DNA from 3 places in the Pseudarthrobacter phenanthrenivorans Sphe3 genome. Region 3 is predicted to be linked to each of the others. Evidence: riboswitches for the same ligand, from Rfam matches in the RefSeq annotation. Region 3 holds a riboswitch; each other region holds the start of a gene.
What was found. A riboswitch is a leader RNA that binds a small molecule or an ion and turns the genes downstream of it on or off. The one in region 3 is predicted to bind S-adenosylmethionine.
Positions count from the first base shown of each region.

Region 1: another riboswitch for S-adenosylmethionine. It lies ahead of ASPHE3_RS18285 (DUF1737 domain-containing protein); the one in region 3 lies ahead of metX (homoserine O-acetyltransferase MetX).
Region 2: another riboswitch for S-adenosylmethionine. It lies ahead of ASPHE3_RS12440 (aminotransferase class V-fold PLP-dependent enzyme); the one in region 3 lies ahead of metX (homoserine O-acetyltransferase MetX).

Region 1 is NC_015145.1:3,936,505-3,938,759, reverse strand. Features, by position in the region: gene ASPHE3_RS18295 (O-succinylhomoserine sulfhydrylase) at 1-507, opposite strand, end outside; gene ASPHE3_RS18290 (rhodanese-like domain-containing protein) at 508-918, opposite strand; gene ASPHE3_RS18285 (DUF1737 domain-containing protein) at 915-1,193, opposite strand; SAM riboswitch class IV at 1,207-1,321, opposite strand; gene ASPHE3_RS18280 (hypothetical protein) at 1,541-1,795, opposite strand; gene ASPHE3_RS18275 (TetR/AcrR family transcriptional regulator C-terminal domain-containing protein) at 2,020-2,255, shown strand, end outside.
Region 2 is NC_015145.1:2,675,135-2,677,389, forward strand. Features, by position in the region: gene hisN (histidinol-phosphatase) at 1-687, shown strand, start outside; SAM riboswitch class IV at 841-954, shown strand; gene ASPHE3_RS12440 (aminotransferase class V-fold PLP-dependent enzyme) at 989-2,255, shown strand, end outside.
Region 3 is NC_015145.1:1,420,905-1,423,159, reverse strand. Features, by position in the region: gene metX (homoserine O-acetyltransferase MetX) at 1-928, opposite strand, end outside; SAM riboswitch class IV at 941-1,056, opposite strand; gene ASPHE3_RS06535 (bifunctional o-acetylhomoserine/o-acetylserine sulfhydrylase) at 1,147-2,255, opposite strand, start outside.

The sequences.
Region 1 (2,255 bases), 1.7 Mb from region 3:
GTCCACGATCTCCTGCATGGGGTTGGACGGCGACTCGAAGAAGACGGCAGTGGTGGGCTGGGAGAGCGCTGCGCGCCACTGCTCCAGGTCCGGTCCGTCCACAAATACGGTCTCCACGCCCCAGCGCGGCAGGATCTCGTTCAGGATCACGAAGCAGGAACCGAACAACGAGCGGGCAGCCACAACGCGGTCACCGGCCGCCAGCAAGGCACCCAAGGCGGTGAAAACGGCGGACATGCCGGACGCCGTCGCAAAGCACGCCTCCGTGCCTTCCAAAAGCCGGAGCCGCTCCTGGAATGTGGCTACGGAAGGGTTGCCGTAGCGGGAGTAGACAAAGCGCTCGTCCTCGCCAGTAAAGGCTCGTTCGGCGGCTGCAGCGGATTCGTACACGAACCCGGAGTTCAGGAAGACAGCCTCGCTGGTCTCCTGGAAGTTGGTGCGGTCCAATCCGCCGCGGACGGCCTGGGTGTCGGGGCTCCAGCCGGCGGCGTCTTCGTTGAAGGTCACTTAGTTCTTTCCCAGGTTGGTGGGCAGGCCGCGGTTCTTCCAGCCGTTGACGGTACGTTCGCCGTAGCGGTCCGGCTCGCCTTCGAAGCCCTCCAGGACGTTGTAGGAGGTGAATCCCGCCTGGGTGGCGGCAATTGCCGCGGCAATGGAACGCTGGCCGGAACGGCACAGGAACACCAGCTCGGTTGACCGGTCCTCCGGCGCCTGCTGCGTGAGGTCGTTGATGAAGTCCGGGTTCTGGATGCCGCCCGGGAAGGACCACTGGATGAAGAGGGGATCGTTGTCCGTGGCTTTGGTATCGGGGATGCCGATGTGCGCCCATTCGCCTTCGGTGCGAACGTCCACCAGCACAGCACCCTGCTGGAGCTTCTCCCAGGCCTCCTGCGGGGTCAGGTCTCCGGCGTAGCTCATGCGTGGCCCTCGCCGTCGAACTCGAGGTCGTCGCCTGCAGCTTCAAGGTCATCCACGGCGTCGGCCACTGCGGCGTCGGCGGAAGCGATGGCTGCGGGCAGGACCACGGCCTGGGCGACGATGACGCTGGTGCCGTTGAAGGTTGCCGCCGGGCTGCCGTGGAGCACATAGCCTTCCGTCAGGGCGTTGGAGATCCGTTCGCAGAATTCACGGTTGTCCGGTCCGCTGATCAAGCGGTAGGACAGTTTCTCTTCAGGGGCAGGTGCGTCAGACACGACGGATCTCCTTCTCTCACGCTTGCAACTCGAATCGGTCGATATGCCGAGTATTCACCTGAGGCACCCCGCCGCGGAAGGAGGGTTGCCGACCGGCCAGTCAGGGCTTGGCGCCGGTACTCATTACTCCGCAAAAACGTAACACTTGCCGCCGTGAGCCGCACCGCCGCCGTCGTCATGTTGCGTAACTGAACCGTGCAAGGCGCCGCGGGTAGGCTCAGCACCTCCCGTGAAGGTACGACGGCGGATCCGCCGGCAAGAAGGACGGCCAGCCCGCAAACAGAAAAGGCGCGGACCGCCTGTCGTGAGGCTGCGGTCCGCGCCGGAATTCCTTGCGGGAAGGGCTCCTAGACGAGCCCGGGGTAGCTGGCCATGATGTAATCGGCAGCGGCCGGGCCTTTCATGCGGAGCCCATTGTGGCCGGGGGCAACCCGGTGGTTCATTGCTGACCAGAAAGTTGACTCAGGGCGCGGCTTTTGCTGGTTGATGAAACACCAGCTCGTGTACAGGCCGTACAGCCGGTCGCTGTCGAGCGTGGATTCCGAGGCCTGGTCGACGTAGGTGGCTTCTTTGAGGAAAAGATCAAACTGCGAATGTGCCATGACGGCTTCCCTTCGCTAAGTGCGGTGGTGCCGCCGTTCGGCTACAGCAGCCAACCTCAATGCCGTGCACAGGGCAATGGGGGTTGTGGATGAAGCCCGCTATGACCACGGACTATGGGACGTGTCAATGCCGCATCTACACTGTAGACTTTACCCGTAGACTACACATCAGGCAAGCGTTTGGATTAACCCCTGCGGACTTGCTGCTAGCCAGGATGGAAACCATGGCCTCCCCCAAACCGACCAAGGCCGGTTACAGGCGAAAAGCCCCGCTGACCAGGGACCTCGTGCTCGCAAAGGCGCTTGAGGTGCTTGACAATGAGGGGCTGGATGCACTGACCATGCGCCGTCTAGGCCAGGAGTTGGACCGCGATCCGATGAGCCTTTACCGGTACGCGGAGAATCGGGCGGCGCTGCTCGACGGAGTCACGGAACTGGTGCTCAACAAACTCTCCATCCA
Region 2 (2,255 bases), 1.3 Mb from region 3:
CTGACGCCCGTCACCGACGCGGACAAGGCGGCCGAAGAAGCCATCCGCGGCCAGCTCTCCCGTTCCCGTCCGCGCGATGCCGTCCTCGGCGAGGAGTTCGGCAGCACCGGGCACGGATCACGGCGGTGGATCATTGATCCCATTGACGGGACCAAGAACTTCGTCCGGGGCGTTCCGGTCTGGGCCACCCTGATCGCACTGGTGGATGAGGGCGAACCGGTGGTGGGCGTGGTGAGCGCTCCCGCGCTGGGCAAGCGCTGGTGGGCGGCGAAAGGCATGGGCGCCTACATGGGGCGTTCCCTGGCCGCGGCCACCCGCCTCAGGGTCTCCAACGTCTCCAGCCTGTCCGATGCCTCGCTGTCCTATTCGAGCCTGGGCGGCTGGAAGGAACGCGGCAACCTCAACGAGTTCCTGGGCCTCACCGAGGATGTGTGGCGGACCCGGGCCTTCGGCGACTTCTGGTCCTACTGCATGGTTGCGGAAGGCTCGGTGGACATTGCCTGCGAGCCTGAACTGAACCTTTACGACATGGCTGCCCTGGTCCCCATTGTGGTGGAGGCGGGCGGCCGCTTCACGTCGCTGGAGGGCGAAGACGGACCGTTCGGCGGGAATGCCTTGGCCACCAACTCCATCCTGCACTCCGAGGTGCTGCGCAGGCTGAACCCGGACCTCGACGACCTCCTCTGATCCATCGAATTTCCGACGGCGGCTGACTCCCCACAGAGGCGGCCGCCGTCGTAATGTTCGGTGAAGGGGCCCTTTTCCAAGCGGACGTAACAAAGCCCTTAACATTTCCGCCGGCTTTTAACCTTCCCTGCCCATGTCCTACGCTCTTAACCAGGTCACGAGTGCCAGCGCAAAACCCCGGTTTGCTGGCCGGCAACCCTCCATTCGCGGTGGGGTGCCCCGGGTGACGACCAGGCCGGTCCGGAACGGATGCGGCAAGCGCGGATTCCGTCACGGAGTCCTGTTGTGAAGTGAGGTCTTTGTGACAACTGCCACCGTCTCCCCCAGCGCTGCCATCCAGCCTGCAACCACTGCCCTCTTTGACCAGTGGCAGGCCGCCGCCGGCCGCCCGCTTGCAGCAGTCACCGGCGCTGAAATCCAGGCCCCGCTGATCCATGGCGGGCACGTCCGCTACGCGAACCTCGACTATGGTGCGTCCGCCCCGGCTCTGACTGTGGTGTCCGCGTACCTCAACGAGATCCTGCCCTACTACGCCAGCGTCCACCGCGGCGCAGGCTACGCGTCCCAGATCAGCACCTCCGTGTACGAGAACGCCCGCGCCATTGTCCGCGGATTCGTGGGCGGCCGCCCGGATGACTCCGTCATCTTCACGCGCAACACCACTGACTCGCTCAACCTGCTGGCAGGCTGCCTGCCCGCAACCGGCGGGGTACCGGACGGCGACGTGCTTTACCTGGACATCGAGCACCACGCCAACCTCCTGCCATGGCAGGGCGTGCCGCACCGCAGCATCGTCGCGGAAGACACGATCGCAGGCACCATCGACGCGGTCAGGGCCGAACTGGAACAGGGCGGAGTGAGCCTGCTCGCCATCACCGGCGCCTCGAACGTCACCGGTGAGATCCTTCCCATCCGTGCCCTCGCCGCCCTGGCCCACGGGCACGGCGCACGGATCGTGGTGGACGCAGCCCAGCTGGCCCCCCACCGGCGCGTGGACATCACCCCCGACGACGTGGACTACATCGCTTTCTCCGGGCACAAGCTGTACGCGCCCTTCGGCGCGGGCGTGCTGGTTGGCAGGGCGGACTGGCTCGACGCCGGCACCCCCCACCTTGCCGGCGGTGGGGCCGTGAAGGAAGCAAGGCTCGACGGCGTCAGCTGGGCAACCGGCCCAGCCCGCCATGAGGGCGGATCACCGAACGTCCTTGGCGCCGCCACGCTGGCCCGCGCCACCCAGGTCATCGCCGAACTTGACCAGGACCGGTGGCACGCCCACGAATCCGCCATCCGGTCGTTCCTCGTGGAGGGCCTGCAGGAGATCGACGGCGTTACGGTCCACCAGATTTTCAAGGACACCGACCCGGACACGGACACCATCGGCGTGGTCAACTTCTCCGTGGAGGGCTACGACGCCGGCCTGGTGGCCGCCTACCTGTCAGCGGAACATGGCGTGGGGCTGCGCGACGGCCGCTTCTGCGCACACCCGCTCCTGAAGCGGCTGGGGCTTCCGTCCGGTTCCCTGCGGGCCAGCTTCGGTGTCGGCTCCAGGCTGGAGGACGCCGAGCGGC
Region 3 (2,255 bases):
CCGACCGTGCCAGGGTCTCGGGAAGCGGCCCTCGGTCCCGGCAGATGTCGTGGCTCATCAGGGCGTCGGTGATTGCGATGTAGCTGTTGGCGTCAAACCGCCGGACCAGCTTGTTCCCCTGGTGGTCCAGGTAGCTTTCCACCTGGTAGCGGCCGCGGGCAGCCAGGACGCCGCCCTGCAGGGGCGACTCCGGAGCCTGGGGTTCGCGGCCGAACCTGCCTTCGAGTTCCGCCGCAGAGCGGTAGGTGATGTGCGCAATGCGCCGGGCCAGGGCCAGGCCCTCCTCGGGGAACGGGCCGCCGTAGTAATCGCCCCCGTTGAAATTCGGGTCCTGGCGGATCGCCAGGGTCTGCGCCTGGGCGAAGGCGATCTGCTCGGCCGTGCTTGCGGCGCCCACCGAAATCACTGCGCAGCGCTGCACCCGCTCCGGGAAGGTGATGGCCCATTCAAGTGCGCGGGCTCCACCCATGGAACCGCCGAGCACCGCAAACCAGCTATTGATTCCCAACTGGTCAGCCAGCCGGGCCTCGGCCACGCTGCTGTCCCGCAAGGTGACGAGGGGAAAGCGCGAGCCCCAGGGTTTGCCATCCGGTGCAGGTGACGACGGGCCGGTGGACCCGTAGCAACCGCCCACGATGTTGATGGACACCACGAAGAACCGGTTTGTGTCCACGGGCGCGCCCGGGCCCGCGAGTTGCTCCCACCAGCCGGGCTCATCCGTGTCACCCCGGGTCACGTGCGTGCTGCCGGTCAGCGCGTGCTCGATCAGGACAGCGTTGCTGCCGTCCTCGTTGAGCCTGCCCCAGGTTTCGTAGGCCAGGGTGACGTCCGGCAGGTAACCGCCGCCCTCCAGCTGCAGCCCGCCGATGGAGGCATAGCGGACGATTCCGTGTTCGGGAACGGTGGTACGGGTGACGGTAACCGTCATGGCAAGACCTCTTCTACGCGCTTGCCCGCCGTCGAATGACCGGCAGGCCAGGTCTTCACCCGGGGCACCCCACCGCGGAAGGAGGGTTGCCGGCCAGCAAGCCGGGGCTGTCACTGGCACTCATGACCTGGTTCGAGTGTACGAAACAGGCCATGCCTGCCGCCAAGAGTGTGACTGGTTGTGACTTCCCCGGCTGCCGGCCAGGTGGTGCGGCAGGTTCAGGCTGCGGCGGCCTTGGCCGCCCGGAAGCCGGCTTCGAGGTCGGCCAGGATGTCGTCAATGTGCTCAATGCCCACCGAAAGCCGCACCAGCCCCGGGGTCACGCCGGCCACTTCCTGCTGCTCCGGTGAGAGCTGGCTGTGGGTGGTCGACGCCGGATGGATGACAAGGGAGCGGACGTCGCCGATGTTTGCCACATGGGAGTGCAGCTCCAGGGCGTCCACGAAGCGCTTGCCCGCTTCCGCGCCGCCGGCCAGGTTGAACGAGACGATAGCCCCTGTACCTTTGGGACCGTATTTGCGCCCGCGCTCGAACCATGGGCTGGAGGGCAGACCCGCGTAGGCGACCGATTCGACGTCGTCACGCGCTTCGAGCCACTGCGCCACTTCCAGCGCGGTGGCAACATGCCGTTCCACCCGCAGGCTCAACGTTTCCAGCCCCTGGGCAATCAGGAAGGCGTTGAATGGCGAGACAGCAGAACCCAGGTCACGCAGGAGCTGGACCCGGGCCTTGAGGATATAGGACAGGTTGGCACCCAGGGCACCGTCCGCCCCAAGGTCACGCGCGTAGACAAGGCCGTTGTAAGTGGGGTCCGGAGTGTTGAAGCCGGGGAACTTCCCGGGGTCCTTGCCAAAGTCGAAGTTTCCCGAGTCCACGATGACGCCGGCGATCGCGGACCCATGCCCGCCCAGGTACTTGGTAGCCGAGTGCACCACGACGTCTGCACCCCATTCCAGCGGACGGATGAGGTAGGGCGTGGACAGGGTGTTGTCCACGATCAGGGGGACGCCGGCGCTGTGCGCAACTCCGGACACGCCCTCAATGTCCAGGACGTCCTGCCGCGGGTTGGACACCACCTCAGCGAAGAAGAGCTTGGTGTTGGGCTGGACCGCGTCACGCCACTGCTCGAGGTTGTCAGGATCCGCTACGAACGTGACCGAGATGCCGAACTTCTTCAGGGTGTGGGCGAAGAGGTTGTAGGTCCCCCCGTAGAGGCTGGGACTGGCCACGATGTGGTCCCCCGCCTCGGCAATGTTCAGGACCGCAAAGGTCTCAGCCGCCTGGCCGGAGCTGAGCAGCAGCGCACCCAGGCCGCCTTCGAGGCTGG